5 linked regions of the Halococcoides cellulosivorans genome follow. The main gene of each other region encodes a partner of the protein of the gene in region 3 in a complex. Links are inferred from orthologs where the notes say so. Each region holds a gene or a part of one and is shown on either strand. Other genes may lie near its edges. The genes, in order: HARCEL1_RS09260, HARCEL1_RS03385, HARCEL1_RS10770, HARCEL1_RS03355 and HARCEL1_RS09255.

Region 1 (2,867 bases), 300 kb from region 3 along the record:
TCCTCGGCGAGGTCCTCGGGCGTCGTGCGCTCGCGGTCCTCGCCGCCTTCCATCGCCTCGACGACCCGGTCGGGGTACTCCTCGTGGGGGACGTCGATGACCTCGTAGTAGGTGGTCGGCTTCTCGTGTTTGATGTCGTTCTGGGGCGTGCCACAGAACGGACACCGGTCGCGACTGCGCGCGTCGCGAATCCCGGCTTTCATCACGTCGGTCGGATCGCCGTCGAGGGCTTTCGTGCGCTTCAGATTCTCGCGGTAGTCCTCGCGCTCGTCTTCGGTGAGGCTCAGCCGCGAGCACTCGGGACAGGTGCCCCGGAGCAGGCGTCGGATCAACTTCGCGAACCCGACGTGGATCACCGGTGCGGCGAGTTCGATGTGACCGAAGTGGCCGTTACACGACCCGGAATGCTTGCCGCAGGTCTTACACTCCAGCCCGGGGTCGATGACGCCGAGTCGGGGGTCCATCAGCCCCATGTCGATGGGGAACCCGTCGTCGTCGTAGGTGTCGGCGGTGATGACCTTCGTGGCACTCATGTCGCGATACTCCTCGGGGTCCATCAGCCCGAAGCTGATCGACCCGATTTCCTGGGGGGAATGGCCCGTACTCATGTGTTGGTGTCGTCGGGCGGAGCCCGATTGTGTGGGGACCGTCGGTCCCCGCTGTCGTCGGTCGCCGGTCGGCAATCGATACGGGAGTCGCGTGGCGCGTGCACGCGACCCATCAGTCGTCTGCTGGCATGTCGTCGGTCACGCCGGGGACGCCCTCGACGCCCATCTCCGAGAGAGTCCGCTTGAGCGGCTTCTCGTCCTCGACGTGCTGGGAGAGCTCCATCGCCTGCGCGAAGTTCTTCACCAGCCCACAGTTCGGCCCTTCGGGCGTCTCGGAGGGACAGATCCGACCCCACTGCGTGGCGTGGAGGTCGCGGGCCTCGAAGTGTGGCTGTGACCGGCTGAGCGGCGAGCGCAGTCGGCGGAGGTGGCTGAGTACACCCATGAAGTCCGTCCGGTCGACGAGCTGAGAGACTCCGGATCGACCGCCGACCCAGTTGCCCGTCGCGAGCGGGTGTTCGAGCCGTTCGGTCAGGACGTCCGAGCGAACGACCGTCGAGACCGAGAGGTTGCGATTCCGCATGTTCGCCCGTTCGAGCTGGTATTTCACGTCGCGGGCGAGCTTGTTTAGCGCGGTCCGGAACAGGTCGCGCATCAGATCGCCAGAGACCTTCAGGCGCTTGTTGGCGTAGTGGTCTTTGTCGTCGGAATCCCGTCGATTGAGTGCGAGTTCGAAACACGCCTCGGCCATCCGGCAGAGATAGAACGCCTTGTTGATCCGGACCTCCTCGTCGTCGACGCCCTCTTCGTGGAGGTGGGGCAGGAGATACCGGTCGATGACGTAGTTCGCGCGTTTGAGCTGGTAGTTTTTGCCCTGCCCGGCGGCGACGCGCTGCCCGAGCGTCTCGATGGCCTCCTCGGTGGAGTGGACGTCGGCGGCCTCCAGGTTTTCGAGCATGAACTTCACGATCTCGGGGTCGTCGCTCACGCGGTGGACGATCTCCTCGTCGCTTTCGAGGCCGAGCGCGCGCACGAGCGTGACGAAATCGACACTCCCCGAGACCGAGGGGAACGAAATTTCGAGCAGTCCCTCACGGTTGCGCTCGACCAGGACGAGCGCACGGTACCCCCGCCGCTGGGAGAACGTCTTCGCGACCTGGATCTCGTCACCGTACTTCGTGTCGTACTCCGCGAGGATCTTGTTGGGCGCGAGGTCTTCGCTGGTCATCAGGACGCGCTCGGAGCCGTTGACCAGGAAGTACCCGCCCGGGTCGGCGGGGTCTTCGCCGATGTCGATCAGTTCCTCGCGATTGAACCCCGCGATGTTGCACTTGTTCGACCCGACCATGACGGGCATCTGGCCCACCTTGGTCTCGGTCTGGTCGACGACGCGTTCCTCTTCCTCTTCGCCGCCCTTGACGATCGCCATCTCCATGAACACCGGGGCGGCGTAGGTGATGTTCCGCAGACGGGCCTCCTGGGGGTAGAGCAGTTCCTCGCTCCCGTCGGCCTCTCGCACGCGCGGGGTGACGATGCGTACGTCACCGAGTTCGACCCAGACGGGCTCTTCGCCTTCCTTGTCACCGATGTCGGTGTCGATGGTCGCCTTCTCGTCGACGACCTCCTGCATGCCCCGGTCGAGGAAGCCGTTGAACGACCGGAAGTGATGGTCTGCGAGTCGTTCCCGCGAGAAGTACTCCCGTGAGATCGTGCGGCGGTCGTGTTGATCCATGTTATTCGGTCACGAGTCTGTAGTTGACGGCGGTGTCTGTCGTTCGCGAGTCCCGAATGATGCGGATCACGTCACCGACGTCGGCCTTTTCGGGCAGGGCCGGGTCGTCGGACGCGATCTTCGGCAAGTCGGTCTTTCGGATGTTGTACTCCGCGAGCACGTCCTCGAGGTCGTCGCTGTCGAGGATGCTGTGGTCGGGCACGAGTTCGTGGGCGCTTACATTGACCATGGGTTGGGGGGTCGGAGAATCCGCTTCGAGATACTACAGGCGGGTACCGCCGGCGGCTACTTAACGGTTGTCAAGTCCGTTTCGGCCGGTCAGTGGCGAGCGGTCGCCCGCAGCGGGGGAATTGGCGTGTCGAATCGCCCCACGGGACGCCGACTCACGCCGACCCCGAGAGGGAAGGCTTATGTCTCCGTCCGCGAAGCATGGAATGGAAGCCCGGGTGGTGTAGTGGCCCATCATACGACCCTGTCACGGTCGTGACGCGGGTTCAAATCCCGCCTCGGGCGCTTTCTGTGAGGAACATCGTGGTGAGCGAAGCGACTGCCATTCGATCCCGTCTCTGCGAACGGGGTGATCGATC
Region 2 (4,471 bases), 1.5 Mb from region 3 along the record:
CCAGAGGTACCCGCCGACCGCCAGCGCGAAGACGGCGGCCCCGTCGAGACGAAGGAACGTTCGTGGCTGCATATCCGAGTGACAGACCCGAGCGGCCCTGAAGCTGGCGGCGGGCGGAACGGTGCGTCGAGACGACCGATCGAACCCGGGGTCAGTTCACCCCGACGCCTCGTCGAGCGCGCGCTCCACGCGCTCGCGGTCGATCGGAGTCCCCTCTGGCCCCACCCAGCGGCCCGCGACGACCGGCACCGCGCACGCGGCGACGAGCGCGGCGGGCCCGTCGATCGATCCCTCGATCGTCACGTGCTCGGCGTCGGACTCCGCGGCGACCGCGCGGGCCGCCGCGGCGACCGTCGCGTGATCGACCCCGTCGACCGCCGGCGTCTCCGGGCCGACAGATTCCGGTGGCGGAACGGTGTTCTCCCCCCAGAGGTGGCGCTCGAAGCCGATCGCGTCGGGTGGCGGATCACCGCCGTACCGGACGACCCGACGGGCCGGGTCGGCGTCGAGGGCGTGGCCGGTCGGCGCGAAGGCGACGTCGGCGTCGCCAGGCTCGACGCACACGCGTGCGCCCAGGCTCCAGGCCGCGAGCGTCCCGAGCACGGCAGGCAGCGACGGGCCCACACCGTCGACCACGGCGAGGCGCCCGCCCGCGCGGAGGCCGTGCTGATGGAGGAGGTGGGCACTCTGATGGGCCATCTCAGCGACGCTCGCGGCGTCGAGGTCACGTTCCGGGTCGGCGTAGCCACCCTCTGTCCACGCTATTGGCTCGATGTCGGTCACAGTACCGCCAGGAGAGACAGGCGTTTCAGACTCACGAACCGAGCGACGAGAAGCAAGCCGCCCGAAGTCTACAGGTCGCTCTCGAAGTCGGCCAGCGCGTACGCCGGTTCGGCGCCGCGGCGGTCGAGCGTCTCGTTGGCGAGCAGCCAGTAGACGACCGACAGCGCCTTGCGGCCCTTGTTGTTCGTCGGCACCACGAGATCGACGTTCCCGATGGTGTTGTTGGAGTCACACATCGCGATGACCGGGATGCCGACCGTGATGGCTTCCTTGACGGCCTGAGCGTCACCGATCGGGTCGGTGACGACCACGACGTCCGGCTCGATGTAGCCCTCGTAGTCGGGGTTGGTCAGCGTCCCCGGGATGAATCGGCCGGTCCGGGCGCGGGCCCCGACGGCGTCCGCGAACTTCTCGGCCGGGTAGCGGCCGTACTGCCGCGAGGAGGCCACGAGGATCTGCTCGGGGTCGTAGTTCGCGAGAAAACTCGCGGCCGTGCGGATGCGCTCGTCCGTGCGGCTGACGTCGAGGACGTAGAGGCCGTCGGTCCGGACGCGGTGGATGAACCGCTCCATGTCGTCGGTTTTCTGCTGGGTCCCGATGTGGACCCCCGCGCCGAGGTAGTCCTCGACGGGGATCAGCAGGTCCGCAGCCTCGCCCTCGGGCATGACGTCCTCGGCGGGCTGCGCGGGGGCGTCCGAAGGCGCCGTATCGGCGCCCTCGGTCTCGTCTCCCGCAGGCTCGACGTCATCCTCGTCGGCCGCTTCGGCGGCGGCCTGGGCCTCGGCGGCCTCCTCGACGATTTCGTCCCCGACGGTCTCGTCGGGCGATTCTTCGACGACTGGCGCGTCGTCGGACGATTCCTCGGTCTGGGCTTGCTCCTCGTCGTCGCTCATATCAGGCGGACTCCTCGATGCGGATGAGTTCGTTCAGCTTGGCCGTGCGCTCGCCGGCGACCGTTCCGGTCTTGATGTACGGCGCGGCGGCGCCGACGGCCAGGTGTGCGATCGTCGTGTCTTCGGTCTCACCGGAGCGGTGCGAGACGACCGACTCGATGCCGTTCTCGGCACCGAGTTCGATCGCGTCGACCGCGTCCGAGAGCGTGCCGATCTGGTTGGGCTTGATCAGAATCGAGTTCGACGACCCCAGGTCGATGCCCTCCTGCAGGCGCTCGACGTTCGTCACGTAGAGATCGTCGCCACAGATCAGCGTCTGGTCGCCGACCCGGTCGGTCAGTTCCGCGAACGCCTCGAAGTCGTTCTCGTCGAGGGGGTCCTCGACGTAGGCGAGGTCGTACTCCTCGACCATCTCGACGACGTAGTCGATCTGCTCGTCGGTCGATCGATTCGACTCGCCCTCGTAGACGTACTCGTCGGCGTCGGCGTCGTACATCTCCGCGGCGGCCATGTCGAGGCCGAACGAAATTTCGAAGCCGAACTCCTCGCCGACCTCGTTGGTGGCCTCTTCGAGGACCTCGAAGGCCTCGTCGTCGCCGATCGGCGGGGCCCACGCGCCCTCGTCGCCTTTGTTACAGGGAATGCCTCGCTCTTCGAGGATCGAACTGATCCGGTCGTGAACCTCCGCGTTCGCGAAGATCGCGTCCGTGACGCTCGGTGCGCCGACCGGAGCCGAGAGGAACTCCTGGATGTTGGTCGCTTCCTCGGCGTGTTCGCCACCGCCGACCACGTTGCCCAGCGGCGTGGGGAACTGGTCACCACGGAACGCGCCACCGAGGTGCTGGTACAGCGGGAGGCCGAGTTCGTCGGCCGCGGCCTTCGCGGCGGCCATGCTGATCGCGACCGCGGAGTTCGCACCGATCTCCGAGAAGTTCTCCGTGCCGTCGGCGGCGTGGAGCACACCGTCGACCGCGCGCTGGTCGGCGGCGTACACCTCGCCCTCCAGGCGGGGGACGACGTGGTCGCGGGCCGTCGCGATGGCCTCGCTCGCCGGCAGTTCGATCGCTTCGTGCTCGCCCGTGGAGGCACCGCTCGGGGCCGCACCGCGGCCGAAGCCACCGTTCTCGGTGGTGACTTCCGCTTCGACGGTCGGGTTTCCGCGCGAGTCGAGGATGCGTCGCAGTCGTACGTCGGTGATAAGTGTCATGGATTGAGTGTATTCGCTATTGCTCTCTGTTGATCGTAAACGGGAGGACGCCAGCGTCGTACTCCTCGGCGGCGATGAGGATCGGCTGGGTCTGGTCGGTGTCGATCAGTACCGGTGCCCCGTATGCCACCTGCAGCGCCCGCGCGCCGAGCATACGGGCTTTCTCGTATCTGCTGGTCGTTTGGGGGGGCATTATTGGTAGGGGGCCACGATATCGACGAGGTCCTTATGCGAGACGAGCATGCGCCGACAGCAGTGTCGGTCCACCCCGAGCTCGTCCAGGACGGCTTCGGGATCCTCGTCGCCCTCGCGGGCGCGGTCTTTGAACTCCTCCCACTCGTCGGCGACGACGGTGCCACAGGTGAAACATCGGACCGGTACCATCATGTTCCGATCACCTTAGCGGTAAGATTTTTGGTATCGAGCGCGGGCGCCGGGACCGCCCCACTTCTTGGCCTCGGGCTGGCGCACGTCGTTGACCAGCAGGGTGCGGTCGAACGACATGAAGGCGTCCCGGAGTTCCGCGTCGTTGGTGTGTTCGACGAGGCCGCGCGCGATGGCGGTCCGGGCCGCGTCGGCCTGGCCCATCACGCCACCGCCCTCGACGGTCACCTCGACGTCGACGGCTTCGCGCAGGTCGTCGGCGGCGATGCGGAACGGCTCGAGCATCTTGAGTTTCGCCAGCTCCGGGTCGACCAGTTCGACCGGGCGGGAACCGATACGGACGCGGCCGTCACCCTCGGAGACGGTCGCGCGGGCGACGGCGGTCTTCTTCTTGCCTGAGGTGTTCGTTACCATGTCACGGAGCCTCCAATGCGTTCGCTGACCTCGCCCAGCTGGACGAACCGGATGTTCGAGAGCCGATCCAGCGAGGTGTCCTCCAGAACCGTCCCGGAGTCGTCGTAGGGGTTGCCCACGTACACCCGGACGTTCTCCAGAGCGGTCCGACCGCGAGGCTTCTTGTGGGGCAACATTCCCCGGATCGATCGCTTGAACAGCGCGTCCGGTCGCTTGACCGAGCGCGGCCCCCGATCGGAGCCGATCTCGACACGGGTCCGGAAGGTCTCGACGATGTCCTCGTCGTCACCCGTGATGACGGCGTCTTCGGCGTTGACGACGGCGATCCGTTCGCCGTCGAGCGCGCGTTCGGCGACCGTGCTGGCGACCCGCCCGAGGATGCAGTCCTTGGCGTCGATCACCGCGTCGGCCTCGAAGGTGTTGGCGTTCATCGGATCACCCGGACGTTCGAGCCCTCGGGGTTGCGGATGAGGGCTTCTTCGAGCGAGAGCGTCTCGCCGGACTGTTCGATCTTCGTCTCAGCCGTCCCGGAGAAGTCCACTGCGGCGACGCGAACCTCCGTCTGGAGTGCGCCAGCCCCGAGGACCTTGCCCGGCACCACGACGGTCTCGTCGTCCTGGGCGTAGCGGTCGATCCGCCCCAGGTTGACTTCGGCGTGTGTGCGCCGGGGTTTCTCGAGTCGGTCTGCGACCGTGCCCCAGACGTCCCCGCCGGACCGCCGGGCGGCCGCCTTCAGGTCGGCGATGAGACTGTGGAGTCTCGAATTAGTATTACTCATAACGTCCCTCCT
Region 3 (6,469 bases):
AAAGCGAGGTCGGTGGGGCCCTGCGGGACGTCCCGCTGAAGATCATCGAGACGATCGAAGAGGAAAGCGACGAGACCGAAGCCGAGGCCTGAGCGGCGTCCGGGGGCCGCCCGCGGTAATTTTTCGTGACGACCGATCCGGGCCAGTCGGGAGCCGTTTCGCCGGCCGTAATTCTCGCCGGTCGAGGGCGACTCCCGTCTCAGTGCGTCGGCGCGACGCGCTCGCTCTCGTCGATCAGCGTCTGGGGGTCTTCCTCGGTCGGCCCGTTCGTCAACAACACGTCGATCGGCAGCGTCGGCGCGCCGTCGACGAGATTTTCGAGGATGACCAGGCGCTCGCGGGCGCGTGACATCCCGACGTAGAACACGCGTCGCTCGTTGTCGGTGAGCGTCGGGACGGGCGAGGTGGTCTTGGTGAACTCCTCGACGCCCTCGACGTCGATGTTCTCCTGGCGGACGGTCGCGGCCATCTGCTCGACGACCTTCTCGGTGAGGTCGGTCGCGAGCAGGACGTGATCGGCCTCACGACCCTTTGCGGAGTGGATCGTCCCGACGCGGACGCGGTTCGGATCCATCCCCTGATAGTCGCCAGCGAAGTACGCCTCGATCGAGGACTCCTGGAAACTCGTGACCTTCCGGAGCATGTCCGCCGCGGCGCTCGGATCGGGTGCGAACGGGACGTGCTCGTCGATCAGATCCGGATCGATCGGAATCTCGGTCAGATCGTCCGTCTCGGCGGCATCGGTCAGTTCGTCGATGGCGTCGAACAGGTCGTCACGCTCGCCCGTCCCAAACGCCGAGTCTGCGAACATATCGGCCAGGCGGCGGGCCTGCAGCGCGGTGAGTTCCTCGCCCGAATCGAGGTTTTCGATCCCGCGGACGTACTGAGTGAGCCGATCGGTCCACATCCGCTGATCGGTCAACACGCTAAAGGGGATCCCCTCGTCGATGAACTCGTCCATGAACTGAAACATCTGATAGCGCGCCCGAAAGAGGAGCATGATCGACCCGTCGGTCTCCTCGACGGTCCCCCGGACGTTCCGGACGACTTCGAGCATCGAGGGCCGGCGCACGGCCTCGACGGTGCCGCCCTCTTTGCGCGGGTCGAGGTCCTTGTCCTGGCGTTTGTCGATGTGTTCGACCTCGCGGTTGACGACGTCGAGGATCTTCGAGGGCAACCGATAGGAGTTGGGGAGGACGACGTCCTCGTCGACCGGTTCGTCGAGCAAGAGATCGGGGTCGGCGCCTTGCCAGGCGTAGACCACCTGGTCGTCGTCACCGGCGATCAGGACGGTGTCGACGTACGGTTTCCACTCCTGGTAGACCTGATGTTGCAGCGTCGTGATGTCCTGGAACTCGTCGATCACCAGGTAATCGACCGAGGGGACCAGCGAGCGCTGGGCGACCCGTTCGAGCATGTCTGCGAAGCCCACGATGCCGTTGTCACCCTTGTAGGTGCGCCAGGCCCGGATCGCCTCGGGGACGTCCACGCGGTCGTCGTCGCTGGGCCAGGTCGGGGTGTACTTGTTGCCGGTCTGGGCGTTGTCGTCGATCTCCGGCGGGAGACGCACTTCGTCGTCGTTCCACTGGAAGGGGACGTCGTACCAGTCCGCGACGTCGCGACCGGTCCGCTGGAGCCACTGGCTGGTGGCGATGATCTTGTTGCCCATCGTCGTCGACCGGGCGGTGCGATGTCGGGAACTGTCGTTTTCGTCTTCGTAGTCGATCCCGAACTCGTCACAGAAGGCCTCCTTGGCGGACTCGTCGACGACGTCGGCACTCGACAGATCGAGCAGTTCGTACGCTTTCGCGTGCATCGTACAGACGTTGCCCTGGAGGTGCCGAGGCGTCGTGTCCAACCGCTCGGCCAGGCGTTCGCGAATCTCCGCCGCGGCCGCCCGGGTATACGAGACGACCAGTATGTCTCGAACGTCGACGTCACCGTCGAGGATCTCTTCGACCCGGTCGAGCAGTGCCGTCGTCTTCCCGCTCCCCGGCCCCCCGAACAGTCGCGTCACGTGCGTTCCGTCGGTCATTGCACATCTAGACGCGCTCCAGTCCTATAAACGACGTGACTTCTGGCTCCAGACGGCCGACTAGCGGTACAGCGAGACGTAGAGCGCCGCGAACCCGACCGCGAACGGAACCATCCGCGTCGTGTGGAAAAACACCTGGAGGAGTTCGGATCCGCCGGCCGACGTCCCGATCTGGGTGACGACGTTCCCCAGCGCGACGCCCATACTGAGGAAGGCAAAGCCGATGAAGGCGTACTGGAGACGCTCACTGCCCGAATCGCGGTAGGCCTGGAAGCTGATGACCGTGATGCCCAGCGAGAGTCCGAACACGACGAACTGCATGACGATCAAGACGCCACGGGCGACGAGCACGGCGAAGTCCATTCTGTCCGGATCCGTTCGACCCCCCGGGTATTAATCCTTGAGTATTGCTCTCACGGCGTGGCGCCGCCCGTGACACCGATCTCAGGCCGCGTTCGTGTCGAGTCGGTCGAGCAGGCGCTCGGACTCGCCGTCCATCCGACCGATCAACTCGCGGACGGTCGATCGCGTCGCCGTCGAGACGGGGGCAGCGACCATGCCGACGTCTGGCTGGCCGTACACGACCGTCCAGTCCGACGGCGCGAGCGCGACGACGGGCAGGGTCGCGAGGTCCTCTTCGCCGTCGACACGGACGAGCACGCGTTGCTCGGGGACGGTCAGGCCCACCTCGATCGCTTCGAGCAGCGCCGTCGTGATCGTGCCCGCGGGGTTCGCGGTCTCGATGCGCTGATCGAACCACGCGTCGGGCCCACCCTGGTCCGGACGGACCGACTCCAGGACCGTCTCCTCGACGGCCGACCGCTCGGTGCGTTCGTCGACGAGCGCGAGCGCGGGTGAGTGACCCGCCTCCAGGAGGTGGTAGGTGACGATGTCGCCCACCGCGGCGATCGGGCCGTCGACGTCGGCCAGCAGTGCCGCCGCGTCCTCGTAGACCGGGCCGAGCGCCTCGCGCAGGTCGTCCCGAAGCTGATCCGGGACACTCACGAGCACGTCGGAGCGATCGTCGGGCGCGGACACGGTTAGCGGACCTTCAGCGCGTACTTTCCGGGCTCGGTGACCTCCATCTCGGTGGCGATCTCGCTGTCCTCGGGGTGGCCGATCACGACGTAGCCCGCCCAGTCTTCGGTCAGCGAGTTCGACCCACACGCCATGCAGGCGTCGCCCTCGGTGATTTCGGCGTCCTGGACGCGGTGACACTCCCGGCAGACGAGTCGCTTAGCCATCGGCCTCACCCGTCTGTGCCTGGCGGGCCTCGTACTCGCTGTCGAGCCAGCCGAGTTTGCCCAGGCCGACCTGTTTGGCCGTCAGGCCGATCTTCGAGTCCCGCGGGTTGCGCTCGTCGATCGATTTGGTGACGATCCGTGTGCGCACCGAATCGCCGACGCCGAGGGCCTTGTCGTCCTCGCGTGAGGCCAACCGCTGATTCTCGCCGTCGTAGGCGAGGTATTCGTCGGCGATCTGTGAGACGTGCAGGAGGCCGTCGACCGGGCCGAGGCCGACGAACGCGCCGAATTCGACGACTTCGACGACCTCGCCGTCGACGACTTCCTGCATGTGGGGGTCGAACGTGATCGCGTCGAACTCGGCGGTATAATAGACGCCGGGCTGGTTGGGCACGACCGCGCCCGTGCCGATGTCGTGGACGTCGATCACCGAGACGACCGATCCGACCTCTTCGTCGAGGCGTCCTTCGAGTTTGTCCCGCAGCAGCTTCGTGATGAGCTCCGGAGTCACGTCGTCGAGGTGTTCGGGGGGCACCTCGACGGTATCCCGGAGTCTGACGCGTTTGTACATGTTATGGTCGAGTGAGCGTGAGTTTGTGCTGGCCCCTTGAACTAACTACCGGAACGCCCGCGTCGAGCAACACCCGCCGCAACGCGGCGTCGTTGGTGACGACGTGGGTGACGCCGGGCTCGTGAGCGAGGTCGACGACGGCCTGATCGCCCGATTCGGCGGGCGTCTCGCGGATCGTACACCGCTCGGCCAGGTCGAGGCCGACGCCGGCGGCCGTCGCGGCCTCGCCACTGCCCGCGGCGAGTCGTTCCAGTTCCGCGTGGACGGCCGCGGGGACGACGTAGTCGGGATTCCCGAGCAGGCGGTCGCACTCGTCGAAGACGCGGACGCCGACCTCGACGGGCGCCATGAGGGCGTTCGCGTCGAGGACGACTGTGGGGGGCATCCGACGGACGGTCGCCGTCGAGCCAGTTGACCGTTTCGGATCGACCGGGCTGTCGCGTCAGTGATCGTGATCGCTCTCGCCCTCCGTGGCCTCGTGATTCAAAGATTCGATCTTCGTCCGCGCACCCTCTGGGAGGGCGGACTGCGGGGCAGCCAGCCCCGGGCCGTCGCTCGATTCCCCGACGACGATCGACCCGAGCATCCCGCCGGCCTCGTGGGGTCGACAGAAGTAGTCGTAGACGCCCGTGATTTCGAAGGTCTTCGTGAACTCCGCGCCCTCCTCCGCGATGGTGGTGCTGTCCCAGGCCGCCGCAGCCTCGGGAATTCGGTCCGGGCGATCGTTGGCCGACGCGTACGCCGTCGCGGTGTGGACGCCGCTCTCCAGCGTCCAGGTGACCGTCTCGCCGGGTTCGATCCGGAGGACGTGCGGGTGAAAGTGGTGGCCGTCGCCGTTGCTGACCATCTCGACGGTGCTGCCGTCCGGGCCCGCTCCGCCGTCGCCGGACGAACAGCCGGCGAGTCCGAGGACGGCGAGGCCGCCGGTGCTCGCGAGATACTGCCGTCGCGTCACTGCTGTCGCGTCCATCGGTCACCTCCATGCGGCCCACGCACGACCGAGGCGTGGTGGACCGTGTCGTGTGTCACGCTCACAGGAGCAGGGCACGCAGTCACGACAAGTGAGGCACACGCAACCGGCAACTCTCGGCCGGGGGCTGGCGAACGCTTAACCGCTCGACGCCGATACAGTCGGTCCTGTGACCTTCGAGGCCGACACCGTCCTGGACCTGCTTGGCGATCCGGTCGTTCGAGAGATTCTGGTCGTCGCGGGGCGATCGCCAGCCTCGGTGCGGACCCTCGAAACCGAGTGTGGCGTCGCGAAATCGACGATCTACCGCCGCGTCTCGGAGATGGTCGAGGCGGAGATGCTCGTCGAGCACACGCATATCGACCCGGACGGGAACCACCACCAGGTGTACGAAACCGTGATCGACCGACTGGAACTCGACGTCGAAGCGGACGGGCTCGACCTCCGGAATATCGACCGTGGCGACCCCAGCGACCGGGTCGACGAACTCTGGGACGACGTCGGTGAGGACTGATCAGCCGCCGGTGCCGACGCGGCACTCGATCGCGATCCTCGCGCGCTCGCCCACGGCGACCGGGCGGACGGCACCGACGCGGCGCTCGACGCAGATCGACGAGCAGCCCCGTCGACGTGACGAGAAGGACCAAGGTGGCGTGGGTCGTCGTCTCGGCCATGCGTCGGCTCACGGATCGGCCGGAGGGAGGCCATCGCATTCGCGGTCGCCTCTACGCGGCGTGTTTCGTCGTGCTAACAGTACCGTTCGTCGTGGCGGGTGCCCGCTCGATCGCAGGGGGGTCGACGACGGTTACGGTGCTCGGGAGTCTCGCAGTGCCCGTCTTCGCGGTGGGCGTCTACGGGCTCATCAATCCGCGCGTTCTGGGCGTCCAGCACGAGGAGGGTGCGCTCGTCGCGATCGCTCTCCTCGCAGTCGTGTACGCCGTCGTCCTGTGAAACCGGGCCGGGTCGAGCGACGTGACTGCCTGGGTGGGACGACCGGGCGTGCGCCCGAAGGAAGGTGGTCTTTCAGCCGTCGAGCGTGCCGATGCCGATCAACCGCCAGCGCGACCCGACGCGGCGGTTGATCGCGATCTTCGCGCCCTCTCGGGCGGCGACCGGGCGCTTGAGCGCGACCTCGGCCTCGCCGCCGCGCGCGCTCGTGACCGATCCGACCGTCGTCGCCGTGCGCACCGTCAACATCAGCGGTTCGCCCGTCGAGACCTCGTCGACGTCACCGTCTGCGCCGACGACGCGATCGAGCAGGTCGATCTTCATCGTGAATTTGTCCCGCACGGGCGGGAGCGTCCCCGGCGGGCCGGCGACCTGGCCCGCGAGTGCGTCGCCTTTGGTGAGCGACGGGTCGAGGCCGGTGCCCGCGCCGAGCAGCCCACCCGGACGGACCGAGTCGACGGGGTCGCCACCGGCCTGGAGCGACCGGAGCGTCGTCGTGATCGACTCGTAGGTCGTCTGCCCGCCGGACTCGACCTCGCGGCCGGGCACGAGTTCGATCTCGTCGTCGACGGTGAGTTCGCCGCTGAGCAGGGTGCCGCCGACGACGCCGCCCGTCAACTGATCGGGCGTCGCACCCGGACGATTGATGTCGAAACTCCGGGCGACGAGCAACTCGGCGTCGGCGTCGGAATCGCGCTCGG
Region 4 (6,267 bases), 1.5 Mb from region 3 along the record:
TCGAGCATCTTGAGTTTCGCCAGCTCCGGGTCGACCAGTTCGACCGGGCGGGAACCGATACGGACGCGGCCGTCACCCTCGGAGACGGTCGCGCGGGCGACGGCGGTCTTCTTCTTGCCTGAGGTGTTCGTTACCATGTCACGGAGCCTCCAATGCGTTCGCTGACCTCGCCCAGCTGGACGAACCGGATGTTCGAGAGCCGATCCAGCGAGGTGTCCTCCAGAACCGTCCCGGAGTCGTCGTAGGGGTTGCCCACGTACACCCGGACGTTCTCCAGAGCGGTCCGACCGCGAGGCTTCTTGTGGGGCAACATTCCCCGGATCGATCGCTTGAACAGCGCGTCCGGTCGCTTGACCGAGCGCGGCCCCCGATCGGAGCCGATCTCGACACGGGTCCGGAAGGTCTCGACGATGTCCTCGTCGTCACCCGTGATGACGGCGTCTTCGGCGTTGACGACGGCGATCCGTTCGCCGTCGAGCGCGCGTTCGGCGACCGTGCTGGCGACCCGCCCGAGGATGCAGTCCTTGGCGTCGATCACCGCGTCGGCCTCGAAGGTGTTGGCGTTCATCGGATCACCCGGACGTTCGAGCCCTCGGGGTTGCGGATGAGGGCTTCTTCGAGCGAGAGCGTCTCGCCGGACTGTTCGATCTTCGTCTCAGCCGTCCCGGAGAAGTCCACTGCGGCGACGCGAACCTCCGTCTGGAGTGCGCCAGCCCCGAGGACCTTGCCCGGCACCACGACGGTCTCGTCGTCCTGGGCGTAGCGGTCGATCCGCCCCAGGTTGACTTCGGCGTGTGTGCGCCGGGGTTTCTCGAGTCGGTCTGCGACCGTGCCCCAGACGTCCCCGCCGGACCGCCGGGCGGCCGCCTTCAGGTCGGCGATGAGACTGTGGAGTCTCGAATTAGTATTACTCATAACGTCCCTCCTGAAAAGTGCAGGGAGCAGGATTTGAACCTGCGGACCCCTACGGGACAGCGCCCTGAACGCTGCGCCGTTGGCCTGACTTGGCTATCCCTGCGCGCATCGATTGGTTTCCGATCGACCCACATACCCCTTTCGGTCGGGACGGACGCGACGCTCGCACCGTCTCGGGCAGCGCCGGTCGTCTCGGGGGTGTGGTGAGTCATCTTACAGTTGGACTGCGTCGTTCAATTGGTCCGCGCGATTCCCCAGAGATTCGACGGCGTCGAGCACCAGGCGTTCCGCCGAGAACGACTCGTCGGTCTCGACGTGGAACACGAACGCGTTCTCGATGTCCTCGACGTGGACTGCTTTGTCCGGGTACAGTTCGGTCAGGTCGTGATCGAACTCCTCGGTCGGGATCAACTCGCCGTCGTCCTCGACGACGCCGCGCACGATCTGGCGTTCGTCGTCGGCGTAGGCCTCCCGGTCGCCCTCGACGACGACACGCTGGAGGTGTCGATAGCCGACCGCGACGCCACCCTGGTGTTTGGCGTGGGTCCGCCCGGAGTCGAGCACCGCCTCGGCTTCGAGTTCGATCCGCTGGTCTTCTTTGAGGTCGATGACCGGAATCTCGTCGTTGGCCGGCACGATCGCCTCGTCCGTCGAGACCAGATCGCCCGAGTAGGCCGTCGCCGGCCCGGAGACGTCCAGAGAGAGCGTGACGGTGTCACCCTCGACGTAGCCCGACTCGGGGGTCGTCAGCGGGACCAGCCCCAGACGGAGGCCGATCTGCTCGTCGAACATCACGCTGGTGTTCTCGATGACGCGGATCGTGTCCACGCTGAACGTGGGCACGTCCGCGACCATCGCGCGGCGGATGCCGTTCGCGAACGCGGGCGTGATGCCCCGGACGAGAAACCGGGCGCGATCGTGGTCGTGCTCGATGAACGTGACGTCGTACTCGGCCATGCTAGAACCCGCTCGATTTCGGACTGCGCGTCCCGTCGTGCGGGATCGGGGTCACGTCTTCGATTCGACCGATCTCCAGGCCCGCACGGGCGAGTGCCCGGATCGTGGCCTGCGCGCCCGGACCCGGGTTCGTCTGCTCGTTCCCACCGGGGCCGCGGACACGGACGTGGACGCCGTCGATGCCCTGCGCGAGGACGTTCTCGGCGACTTCCTCGGCCATCTGCATCGCGGCATACGGCGAGGCCTCGTCGCGGTTCTGCTTGACGACGGTCCCACCGGAGGACTTCGCCAGCGTCTCCGAGCCCGTGAGGTCAGTCACAGTCATGATGGTGTTGTTGAACGATGCGTGTACGTGAGCGACCGCCCATCGTGAGTCGGACATGATCAGGCTTCCTCCGCACGTTCGGGGTGGAGTTCGTCCGCGAGCGGACTGTGCTCGTCGAACGAAACGAGAGTCTGCTCCGCGACGGCGACCTTCCGGGAGGGACGCGTCTGGCGTTGGCCCTCGATCGTCACGTGACCGTGGGTGACGAACTGTCGGGCCTGATCGATCGTGTTCGCCAGGCCCTTCCGGTAGGCGACCGTCTGGAGGCGGCGTTCGAGCACGTCCGTCACTTCGAGCGAGAGGACGTCGTCGAGACTGTCCTGCTCGTCGAGGATGCCCAGCCGCTTCAACCGGCTGAGGAACTCCTCGGCCTCGCGTTCGTCGGCCGACCGGCCGAGAAGCTTTCGGGCCTCGCGGCGGTAGCCACGCAGTTCGGACTGGGCGCGCCAGAGCTCCTGTTTGTTCTTCAGCCCGTACTCACCGACGAGACGGCTCTCGTCTGCGATGCGTTCACCCTGGAACGGGTGGTTCGGCGTCTCGTAGAAGGCGGTGTTGGATCCGAGGCTCATTCGTCATCCTCCTCTGCGGCTTCCATCTCGGCCTGTTCTTCCTTGATGGCCTCGACGTTGACGCCGATCGTCCCTTCGGACCGGCCCGTCGATTTGGTGCGCTGGCCACGAACCTTCTGGCCGCGCTTGTGGCGAACGCCCTTGTAGGAGTCGATCATCTTCATCCGGTTGACGTCCTGTCGTCGGGTGAGTTCGAGGTCGTTGCCGATCTCGTGAGTCGTCTCACCGGAGAAGAAGTCGTTCTGGTGGTTGGCCATCCACTCGGGGACGTGGTCAGCGAAGTTCTCGACGTGATCGACGATCGACTCGATCGTGTCGTCTTCGAGCCGGCCGAGCGTCTCGCGTCGGTCGATGCCGACCTCGTCGGCGATGAGTCGAGCGGCCCGACGGCCGATGCCGTCCATGTCCGAAAGGGCACGCTCGACGGATTTCGTCCCGTCGAGGTCTGTCTGTTCGATCCGGACGAAGTAGCGAAGATCCTCGTCCTCGCTCTCGTCCGCGTCTGGGTTGTCTGCACTCATGTGTGGGTGTGGTGAACCGTCGTGGCGGGGATTCGAACCCCGGAGGCTTCACGCCACATGGTTAGCAACCATGCGCCTTGGGCCGCTTGGCTACCACGACGCGCTGTCTGGTACTGACGCCCGCTGTGGGACTCGGGAGCCGGTCTCCCTGCACGATGCGTGACTGTCTGTTCGCGTCCCCTCACTTAAGGCCACCGAACGACGGGCACGGCGTCACGGGCTGACGGGGTCCTGAAAAGGGGCAGACCTCCGATGGCTCGGTAGCTCGATGTTCAAACGTTTTCTATCCCAGCCCGCATAGGGATATTTACGACGTTGAAAGAATCGCCGGACGACGATTCACGAGACCTCCGAGCCCGAGTTCGTCGGATTATCGAAGAGGATCGTGAGCTGTTCGACGAACTCGACGAGTAGAGCCGCCTCTTTTCGTGTCCGATCGGTATTTCGGGAGTCCACGTGAGCCCACACCCGGACCGGCCCCGAAGAACACGTTTTTGATCGGGACCGACGGAGAGCCTGACGATGGGGCTCGAGGAGGAGATCCGGGAACTCGAAGAGGAGATCGCCAGCACGCCCTACAACAAGTCCACCGAGGCGCACATCGGCCGGCTCAAGGCCAAACTCGCGGAAAAGAAAGAGAAGCTCGAAGTCCAGCAGTCGGGGTCCGGCGGCGGTCCCGGATACGCCGTCGAGAAGACCGGCGACGCGACGGTCGCGCTCGTGGGCTTTCCCAGCGTCGGGAAGTCCACGCTGATCAACGCCCTCACGAACGCCGACAGCGAGGTCGGCTCGTATGAGTTCACGACGCTGTCGGTCAACCCCGGCATGCTCCAGTATCGCGGCGCGAACATCCAGTTGCTCGACGTGCCGGGCCTGATCGAGGGCGCGGCCGACGGCCGCGGCGGCGGGACCCAGGTGCTCTCGGTCGTCCGGACCGCGGATCTCGTCTTGTTCGTGCTCTCGGCGTTCGAGATCGAACAGTACGAGCGCCTGCGCGACGAACTGTATGCGAACAAGGTTCGGCTGGACACCGAGCCCCCGCGGGTGTCGATTCGAGTCAAACAGCAGGGCGGCATCGAGGTGAACGCGACCGTCGATCTGGAGCTCGACGAGGAGACGATCAAGAGCGTCGTCCGCGAGCACGGCTACGTCAACGCGGTCCTCACGATCGGTGAGCAGATTACCGTCGACGAACTCATCGACGGCCTGATGGACAACCGTGAGTACCTCCCCTCGCTGGTCTCGGTCAACAAAGCCGACCTCCTCGAACCGGGGCTGATCGAAGGCGTCGAGGCGGATCTGCGCGAGGTGGGTGTCGATCCCGAGGAGGCGATTTTCATCTCGGCGACCGACGAACGCGGTCTCGACGGGCTGACCGATCGGATCTGGGAGGAACTCGGCCTGATCCGGATCTACATGGACAAGCCCGGTCGCGGGGTCGACTACGACGAACCGCTGATTCTCCGCGCGGGCGACACCGTCGAAGACGCCTGCGAGAAACTCGGCGGGCGGTTCGAAGACGGGTTCCAGTTCGGGCGCGTCCGCGGCGAGAGCGCCCAGCATGAGGACCAGCAGGTCGGGCCCGACCACGAACTCCGCGACGAAGACGTCCTCCGGATCGTCACCGATCGGTGAGCCCGGGCGTCAGGCTGACGAGCAACCGTCAGCATTATGTCGGCGCTCAGAACAATACGTGGTGAGATGTTTCTGTATCTCGGAATCGTGGCCGTCGCCACCGGCCTCGCCGCGGTCTATCTCGCAGGGCGAGAGCTGCGCCGTGGGCACCGCGAGTATCGGCGCCGCCGCCGGATCGAGGCAACGACCCCGGTGCCGCCGTCGGCGGTCTCGCCCGGCGAGGAAGCGACCGTCGTCGGGACGCTCGACGCCCCAGACCCGCTGGACATCCCGATCGGGATCGGCGACTGCGTCGCCGTCTTCCTGGACGTCTATCTCGGCCCGAGCGACAACGCGGTCCCGTACTCGAACGAGACCCTCGTGACCCCCTTTACCGTCGAGGGCGAATCGACGTCGGTCGCGGTCGATCCGGAGGCGATCGACGTCCTCACGACGAGCGATCACACCGACCGGTATCGGAGTTCCCTGCTGTTCGACGACACCCCCGAGGACCTCCCGGCAGACGTACGCGCGTTCGTGGCCGAGGAGTGGCTCCCGGAACCGGAGGGCTCAGGCGTCGTCAGATACGAACAGCGGTACGTGCCGGCAGGCACGACCGGCTGTGTCCACGGGACCGTCGAACGGCGAGACGGAGACCTCGTCGTCGGCGGCCCGGACGCGTTCGTCGTCGACGCGACCCCGGAAACGTTTCTCGACCGTCGACCGTCGCTCCTCCGTGGCCCAATCGCGCGAGCCGGAATCTATCTCGGCCTCGCACTCGGGTCGATCGTCGTCGGCATCGTGTTCGCGGCGTTGTGACCGCACGAGCGACGCGTGTGCGAAACTCAGCGGCCGCTTCGAGGACGGGTTCCAGTTCGGCCGCGTCCGGGGCGAGAGCGCCCAGCACGAGGACCAGCAGGTCGGCCCCGACCACGAACTCCGCGACGAGGACGTGCTTCGAATCGTCACCGATCGGTGAGGGAACCGACTCAGTGCAATCACTCAGTCAGCAGCCGATGCGGGCGCTTATCGGCTAAGTCGTTCCTGAACATCCGCCGTCGAAAGGGTTCCACTTTCCGCGAAGAAGTCCTGGACACCAGGTTCCTCGGCCCCACTCGGTCCGAGCGTGAACGCTGGCTCTCTGAGGCGAGTTTCGAGCAACTCTAGCAGCGCCCCCACCTCGATCAAGCGAACTTCCTGCACGTCCGTCCGAGTTTCAGTCGACGGACCGTATTTGGTCACCCAATCAGCCATTATATTCAAAAATATATTACTTTAATGCAATATACGCCTCCCAGAATGCCTTTCGAAAAAGCTCAAATCCGCCGAAGGCGTCGATACAACCAATAACTGCAGCAAACGACTG
Region 5 (6,379 bases), 300 kb from region 3 along the record:
CGACCCCACTGCGTGGCGTGGAGGTCGCGGGCCTCGAAGTGTGGCTGTGACCGGCTGAGCGGCGAGCGCAGTCGGCGGAGGTGGCTGAGTACACCCATGAAGTCCGTCCGGTCGACGAGCTGAGAGACTCCGGATCGACCGCCGACCCAGTTGCCCGTCGCGAGCGGGTGTTCGAGCCGTTCGGTCAGGACGTCCGAGCGAACGACCGTCGAGACCGAGAGGTTGCGATTCCGCATGTTCGCCCGTTCGAGCTGGTATTTCACGTCGCGGGCGAGCTTGTTTAGCGCGGTCCGGAACAGGTCGCGCATCAGATCGCCAGAGACCTTCAGGCGCTTGTTGGCGTAGTGGTCTTTGTCGTCGGAATCCCGTCGATTGAGTGCGAGTTCGAAACACGCCTCGGCCATCCGGCAGAGATAGAACGCCTTGTTGATCCGGACCTCCTCGTCGTCGACGCCCTCTTCGTGGAGGTGGGGCAGGAGATACCGGTCGATGACGTAGTTCGCGCGTTTGAGCTGGTAGTTTTTGCCCTGCCCGGCGGCGACGCGCTGCCCGAGCGTCTCGATGGCCTCCTCGGTGGAGTGGACGTCGGCGGCCTCCAGGTTTTCGAGCATGAACTTCACGATCTCGGGGTCGTCGCTCACGCGGTGGACGATCTCCTCGTCGCTTTCGAGGCCGAGCGCGCGCACGAGCGTGACGAAATCGACACTCCCCGAGACCGAGGGGAACGAAATTTCGAGCAGTCCCTCACGGTTGCGCTCGACCAGGACGAGCGCACGGTACCCCCGCCGCTGGGAGAACGTCTTCGCGACCTGGATCTCGTCACCGTACTTCGTGTCGTACTCCGCGAGGATCTTGTTGGGCGCGAGGTCTTCGCTGGTCATCAGGACGCGCTCGGAGCCGTTGACCAGGAAGTACCCGCCCGGGTCGGCGGGGTCTTCGCCGATGTCGATCAGTTCCTCGCGATTGAACCCCGCGATGTTGCACTTGTTCGACCCGACCATGACGGGCATCTGGCCCACCTTGGTCTCGGTCTGGTCGACGACGCGTTCCTCTTCCTCTTCGCCGCCCTTGACGATCGCCATCTCCATGAACACCGGGGCGGCGTAGGTGATGTTCCGCAGACGGGCCTCCTGGGGGTAGAGCAGTTCCTCGCTCCCGTCGGCCTCTCGCACGCGCGGGGTGACGATGCGTACGTCACCGAGTTCGACCCAGACGGGCTCTTCGCCTTCCTTGTCACCGATGTCGGTGTCGATGGTCGCCTTCTCGTCGACGACCTCCTGCATGCCCCGGTCGAGGAAGCCGTTGAACGACCGGAAGTGATGGTCTGCGAGTCGTTCCCGCGAGAAGTACTCCCGTGAGATCGTGCGGCGGTCGTGTTGATCCATGTTATTCGGTCACGAGTCTGTAGTTGACGGCGGTGTCTGTCGTTCGCGAGTCCCGAATGATGCGGATCACGTCACCGACGTCGGCCTTTTCGGGCAGGGCCGGGTCGTCGGACGCGATCTTCGGCAAGTCGGTCTTTCGGATGTTGTACTCCGCGAGCACGTCCTCGAGGTCGTCGCTGTCGAGGATGCTGTGGTCGGGCACGAGTTCGTGGGCGCTTACATTGACCATGGGTTGGGGGGTCGGAGAATCCGCTTCGAGATACTACAGGCGGGTACCGCCGGCGGCTACTTAACGGTTGTCAAGTCCGTTTCGGCCGGTCAGTGGCGAGCGGTCGCCCGCAGCGGGGGAATTGGCGTGTCGAATCGCCCCACGGGACGCCGACTCACGCCGACCCCGAGAGGGAAGGCTTATGTCTCCGTCCGCGAAGCATGGAATGGAAGCCCGGGTGGTGTAGTGGCCCATCATACGACCCTGTCACGGTCGTGACGCGGGTTCAAATCCCGCCTCGGGCGCTTTCTGTGAGGAACATCGTGGTGAGCGAAGCGACTGCCATTCGATCCCGTCTCTGCGAACGGGGTGATCGATCTGGGTCGGCTTCCGGTCCGTTCCGCTTTGACTGATAAAGACTCCGTGACCCCGGAGCCTGCGTGTGGTCGAGGGCCAGAAGAAAGTCTTAATATGCCGTCCCGGAAAGTGAGGGTGCGAGCCCGGATGGTGTAGTGGCCCATCATACGACCCTGTCACGGTCGTGACGCGGGTTCAAATCCCGCTCCGGGCGTTATTGTAACGGAAGAACGTGACGAGTAGAGCGACCGGTGCGGATTTGAACCCTGGCAGTCGCGCGCAGTGAGCAAGCGAACGAGCACGTCTGCATCCGGTTCAAATCCCGCCTCGGGCGTCTTTTGGGCTGCATTTGGCGACAATTTAATCGATTGGCCGCCGCCATCGCTAAACACTCGGCCGTCGAACCCCCGCTATGGACGCACTCTTGCAGTCCACGTGGGGGATCGATCCCGGAGCGTTCGCGCTCCCGGCGATCGTCTGGCTCGTCCTCGCGGTTACGGCCGTCGCGAACGGGATCTTTCGCGAGACGGTGCTGACCGCACGATACTCCGAGCGACGCGCGCACCGGATCAGCACGGCGATGCTCGTCGCGATCATCCTCACGATCGCTGGGCTCTATTTCGCGTCGTTCGGAGAGGCTCACACGCTGGCCGAACGCCTCGCGATCGGCGTCGGGTGGACGGCCCTCACCGTCGGCTTCGAGTTTCTCGTGGGCCACCTGGAGGACACGCCGGTCGAGGAAACCATCGGTCAATACGACGTGCGCGCGGGCGAGGTCTGGATCGCGGTGCCGCTGACGCTGTTGCTCTCGCCGTTGCTCTTTGGCTGGCTCCTCTAGGGATCGAAAAAGTCTCACACACCGAGTTCGGCCTGCCACTCCCGAACTTGATCGGCGCTGACGCCGCTGACCGCCTCGGCGAGGCCCTCGGCGTCCAGCTCCACGAGGTCGTCCGGCGACTCGACGCCCTCCGACGCGAGTTTGTCGGCGGTCGCCGGCCCGACGCCGTTCAGATCTTCCAACTCGTCGGGGGCCTGCTCGGCCTGGTAGGCCTCGAAATTACAGATCGGACAGCCCAACTCCCACGGATCGTCGTCATCGTCGCTCACGATCGCGATCGCGGGCAAGTCGTGGATCTCACACCGATCCTCGTCGTCGATCGCGATCTCCCCACGGCGGGGCACGGGGACGGAGTACTCACAGTCGGGATAGCGTGTACAGCCGACCAGTCGTGACCCCGAGCGGAGGCGCTTGATCGCGAGTTCGCCGCCGTGGGTCTCGCCACACTCCGGACAGGGCCCGATCACGCGGTCTTCACTCTCGGCGGCGGTCTCGGCGTGACACAATGGACAGCCGTGGACGCGGGTGTCCCGGCCGTCGAGCAGTTTGACGTGGGCGAGGTCGTGATCCGTACACGACTCCTCGATCGTGACTGGCTCGCCCGCATCGGGCAGCGGCAGGGTGAACTCACAGTCGGGATAGCCGTCACAGCCGACGAAATACGAGCCCTGTCGACTCCGGCGGATCAGGAGTGATTCGCCACACTCCGGACACGGGCCGAGTCGGCGGTCGTCTTTGAGCGACGATCGGAGTTCGTCCGCGATCGCCTCCCGAGACTCGTGGAGTGCATCGAACACTTCGTGCAGCATCTCGCGGGACTCGTCGGTGACGGCGTCGAGACTGCTCTCGCCGTCTGCGATCGCGGTCATGTCCCGCTCCAGTTCGGCAGTCATCGCGGCGGTGACGATCGGCTCGGCGTGATCTTCGGCGGCGCTGACGACCGCGCGGGCGAGCGCGGTCGGCACGGGCGGGTCGTTCTCGACGTAGCCCCGGTCGTACAGCTTCTCGATGATGTTGTGCCGGGTCGCCTTCGTCCCGAGGTTCTGGTCGGCCATGCGCTCGATCAGCCGCGACTGGCCGAACCGGCGCGGCGGCTGGGTCTGTTTGGTCTGGAGATCGACCCCTTCGATCGCGACGCGTTGCCCTTCGTCGAGGTCGGGGAGATGGTGCTCGCTCGCCCCCGAATACGGGTAGACCGCGTGATAGCCCTCTTCGAGCAGGCGCTTGCCCGTCGCCTTCAACTGGTGGTCTTCGTCGCCGGTCGCGGTCGCGACGATCCGGAGGTGCTCCCATTCGGCGGGCCCCGCACACGTCGCGAAAAAGCGCCGCACGACGAGTTCGTACAGCTCCCAGGCGTCCTCGCCGATGTCGCCACGATCGGGCAGTTCGCCGGTCGGGTGGATCGGCGGGTGGTCGGTCGACTCGGTGTCGCCACGCGTCGGATCGATCTCCTCGCGGGCGAGCAGGCGCTCGACCGACTCGTCGAACGCCGTCCCCTCGAAATCGGCGATGCGCTCGCGCGCGTCCAGATCGTCGGGATAGACCGTGTTGTCGGTCCGCGGGTAGCTCAGATACCCCTCGGTGTACAGCTCTTCGGCGATCGACATCGCGCGCTGGGCGGAGTAGCCCAGCGATCCCGCCGCCGAAATGAAGGCCGTCGTGTCGAACGGCGCGGGCGGGCGATCGGTGCGGGTGCGCCGGCGGACGGTCGTGATCGCCGCGCTGTCTGCCGTCCGGAGCGCCTCCACGACCTGTGCGGCGCGATCGGCGTCCCAGATCCGCTCGGCCTCGCTGCCCTCGTCGTCGTAGAAGTACTGGGCTTCGAGGGCGGTGCCCTCGACGTCCAGATCGGTGCAGATCTCCCAGTAGTCGTCGGGATCGAACGCCTCGATCTCGCGCTCGCGATCGACCAAGAGCTTGAGCGTCGGGCTCTGGACGCGCCCGACCGAGATGAAATCCTCGCCCAACTGGCCCGCCGCCAGCGAGAGAAACCGCGTCAGCGCCGCGCCCCACACCAGATCGATGATCTGGCGGGCCTCGCCCGCCGCTGCGAGATCGAAATCCAGCGAATCGGGCGTCTCGAACGCCTCGCGGACCTCGCCTTCGGTGATCGAGGAGAAGCGAACGCGCTCGATCGGCGCGTCGGTCACGTCGCGGACGAGGTCGTGGGCCTCCTTCCCGATGAGCTCACCTTCGCGATCGTAGTCGGTCGCGATGACGATGTCGTCGGCGTCACTCGCGAGCGTCTGGAGCGTCCCCACGATGTCCTCGCGGGTCGGGCGAGTCATCACGTCGGTGTCGATCAACTCGACGGGCTCGACGTCGCGCCACTCGCCGTACTCGGGCGGGAAGTCCACCTCGACGACGTGACCCGAGAGCCCGATCACGCTACTGTCGCCCCACGTCCGGACGGGGACGTCGCCGCGGCGCTCGACCGACGCGCGCCCGTCGCTGAGGATCGCAGCGAGGCGCTCGGCGGCGTTGTCTTTCTCGGTGACGATCAGCCGCATACGCACTCACCGGCTGGCACAACCGCAGTCATCGGGCAGGGATACGGCGAGTGGCGTTCTTATCACTTTCGGGCCGTCGAGTCTCGATGGGTGTGGTGGGGAGGAGACGGGAAGTGGTTCGAGCGGGACGGCCTCGACCGGCCCGCATGCCGATCGACCGCAACCGACTTGCGCGCCGCCGCCGACCCCGAACCATGATCACCGTCGCGCTCGCTGGCAAGCCCAACGCCGGCAAGTCGACGTTTTACGAGGCCGCGACTCGCGCCGACGTCGACGTGGGCAACTACCCCTTCACGACGATCGACCCGAACCGCGGTGTCAGCTACGCCCGCACCGACTGCCCCTGTCTCGACCGCGCGGCGCGATGTGACAGTGATAACTGCCGGGACGGCACACGCTACGTCCCGGTCGAACTGCTCGACGTCGCGGGGCTGGTCCCCGGCGCACACGAGGGCCGTGGCCTGGGCAATCAGTTCCTCGACGCACTCACCGACGCCGACGTGATCTTGCACGTCGTCGACGCGTCGGGCGCGACAAATAGCGAGGGCGAACCCGTCGAACCCGGCAGTCACGACCCCGTCGACGACGTCGATTTCGTCGCGGAGGAACTCGATCGCTGGCTCGCGAGCGTCGTCGCAGACAACTGGGAGGGCATCGAGCGCCAGGCGCGATCGCCCGATTTCGACTTCGAGGACGCGCTCACCGAGTTCTGTACGGGCATCGGCGCGACCGCGACCGACGTCGCGCGCATCCTCCGCGGGATGGAGTACGACCCCGACCCCATCGCCTGGACCGACGCCGATCGGCGCGACCTCGCCCGGGAGATCCGCGCACGCACCAAACCGATGGTCGTCGTCGCGAACAAAGCCGACGCCGCCGACCCCGAGACGCTCGATCGGCTCGCCGACGCGGCCGAGCGGGTCGTCCCCGCCAGCGCCGAGAGCGAGCGCGCGCTCCGGCGCGCGGCCGAGGCGGACCTGATCGACTACGACCCCGGCGACGCAACGTTCGACATTCTGGGTGATCCCGCTGCCCAGCAACGCGACGCGCTCGACGAGATCGCTGCGCTGCTCGACGAGTA

The links.
Region 1: HARCEL1_RS10770 (region 3) and HARCEL1_RS09260 share a complex: the UniProt entries of both Methanocaldococcus jannaschii proteins name them as parts of the RNA polymerase complex. The link is inferred for Halococcoides cellulosivorans from one-to-one orthologs.
Region 2: HARCEL1_RS10770 (region 3) and HARCEL1_RS03385 share a complex: the UniProt entries of both Methanocaldococcus jannaschii proteins name them as parts of the RNA polymerase complex. The link is inferred for Halococcoides cellulosivorans from one-to-one orthologs.
Region 4: HARCEL1_RS10770 (region 3) and HARCEL1_RS03355 share a complex: the UniProt entries of both Methanocaldococcus jannaschii proteins name them as parts of the RNA polymerase complex. The link is inferred for Halococcoides cellulosivorans from one-to-one orthologs.
Region 5: HARCEL1_RS10770 (region 3) and HARCEL1_RS09255 share a complex: the UniProt entries of both Methanocaldococcus jannaschii proteins name them as parts of the RNA polymerase complex. The link is inferred for Halococcoides cellulosivorans from one-to-one orthologs.

Annotation. Positions count from the first base shown.
Region 1 is NZ_CP028858.1:1,870,424-1,873,290, reverse strand. It holds HARCEL1_RS09260 (DNA-directed RNA polymerase subunit B''), read right to left. Parts: upstream 2,281-2,867; coding sequence 721-2,280; downstream 1-720. Other genes in the region: HARCEL1_RS09255 (DNA-directed RNA polymerase subunit H), read right to left, coding at 2,282-2,509; HARCEL1_RS09265 (DNA-directed RNA polymerase subunit A'), read right to left, coding at 1-608. UniProt on the Methanocaldococcus jannaschii protein: DNA-dependent RNA polymerase (RNAP) catalyzes the transcription of DNA into RNA using the four ribonucleoside triphosphates as substrates. The Rpo2 subunit (Rpo2N and Rpo2C in this organism) is implicated in DNA promoter recognition and in nucleotide binding.
Region 2 is NZ_CP028858.1:699,669-704,139, reverse strand. Bases 1,489-4,471 are described here. They hold HARCEL1_RS03385 (DNA-directed RNA polymerase subunit K), read right to left. Parts: upstream 3,077-4,471; coding sequence 2,900-3,076; downstream 1,489-2,899. Other genes in these bases: HARCEL1_RS03365 (50S ribosomal protein L18e), read right to left, coding at 4,109-4,459; HARCEL1_RS03370 (50S ribosomal protein L13), read right to left, coding at 3,675-4,112; HARCEL1_RS03375 (30S ribosomal protein S9), read right to left, coding at 3,283-3,681; HARCEL1_RS03380 (DNA-directed RNA polymerase subunit N), read right to left, coding at 3,076-3,270; eno (phosphopyruvate hydratase), read right to left, coding at 1,678-2,883. Outside these bases: HARCEL1_RS03405 (DUF4260 domain-containing protein), read right to left, coding at 1-72; HARCEL1_RS03400 (hypothetical protein), read right to left, coding at 157-783; more of rpsB, read right to left, coding at 852-1,488. UniProt on the Methanocaldococcus jannaschii protein: DNA-dependent RNA polymerase (RNAP) catalyzes the transcription of DNA into RNA using the four ribonucleoside triphosphates as substrates.
Region 3 is NZ_CP028858.1:2,166,134-2,172,602, reverse strand. The notes cover bases 2,062-4,998. They hold HARCEL1_RS10770 (DNA-directed RNA polymerase), read right to left. Parts: upstream 3,851-4,998; coding sequence 3,272-3,850; downstream 2,062-3,271. Other genes in these bases: HARCEL1_RS10755 (winged helix-turn-helix domain-containing protein), read left to right, coding at 4,990-4,998; HARCEL1_RS10760 (cupredoxin domain-containing protein), read right to left, coding at 4,293-4,820; HARCEL1_RS10765 (PIN domain-containing protein), read right to left, coding at 3,852-4,235; spt4 (transcription elongation factor subunit Spt4), read right to left, coding at 3,076-3,279; HARCEL1_RS10780 (GTP-dependent dephospho-CoA kinase family protein), read right to left, coding at 2,480-3,073. Also shown: HARCEL1_RS10795 (DUF555 domain-containing protein), read left to right, coding at 1-92; HARCEL1_RS10790 (UvrD-helicase domain-containing protein), read right to left, coding at 200-2,035; more of HARCEL1_RS10755, read left to right, coding at 4,999-5,334; HARCEL1_RS10750 (hypothetical protein), read left to right, coding at 5,469-5,771; HARCEL1_RS10745 (translation initiation factor IF-2 subunit gamma), read right to left, coding at 5,844-6,469. UniProt on the Methanocaldococcus jannaschii protein: DNA-dependent RNA polymerase (RNAP) catalyzes the transcription of DNA into RNA using the four ribonucleoside triphosphates as substrates.
Region 4 is NZ_CP028858.1:694,329-700,595, reverse strand. What follows is about bases 1-2,735. They hold HARCEL1_RS03355 (DNA-directed RNA polymerase subunit D), read right to left. Parts: upstream 1,873-2,735; coding sequence 1,129-1,872; downstream 1-1,128. Other genes in these bases: HARCEL1_RS03345 (30S ribosomal protein S4), read right to left, coding at 2,257-2,735; HARCEL1_RS03350 (30S ribosomal protein S11), read right to left, coding at 1,874-2,254; HARCEL1_RS03365 (50S ribosomal protein L18e), read right to left, coding at 565-915; HARCEL1_RS03370 (50S ribosomal protein L13), read right to left, coding at 131-568; HARCEL1_RS03375 (30S ribosomal protein S9), read right to left, coding at 1-137. Outside these bases: more of HARCEL1_RS03345, read right to left, coding at 2,736-2,766; HARCEL1_RS03340 (30S ribosomal protein S13), read right to left, coding at 2,763-3,287; HARCEL1_RS03330 (OBG GTPase family GTP-binding protein), read left to right, coding at 3,810-4,922; HARCEL1_RS13715 (hypothetical protein), read left to right, coding at 4,989-5,720; HARCEL1_RS13935 (TGS domain-containing protein), read left to right, coding at 5,638-5,880. UniProt on the Methanocaldococcus jannaschii protein: DNA-dependent RNA polymerase (RNAP) catalyzes the transcription of DNA into RNA using the four ribonucleoside triphosphates as substrates.
Region 5 is NZ_CP028858.1:1,866,017-1,872,395, reverse strand. Bases 1-2,847 are described here. They hold HARCEL1_RS09255 (DNA-directed RNA polymerase subunit H), read right to left. Parts: upstream 1,615-2,847; coding sequence 1,387-1,614; downstream 1-1,386. Other genes in these bases: HARCEL1_RS09235 (DNA topoisomerase I), read right to left, coding at 2,803-2,847; HARCEL1_RS09240 (hypothetical protein), read left to right, coding at 2,363-2,788; HARCEL1_RS09260 (DNA-directed RNA polymerase subunit B''), read right to left, coding at 1-1,385. In the rest of the region: more of HARCEL1_RS09235, read right to left, coding at 2,848-5,298; HARCEL1_RS09230 (redox-regulated ATPase YchF), read left to right, coding at 5,493-6,379. UniProt on the Methanocaldococcus jannaschii protein: DNA-dependent RNA polymerase (RNAP) catalyzes the transcription of DNA into RNA using the four ribonucleoside triphosphates as substrates.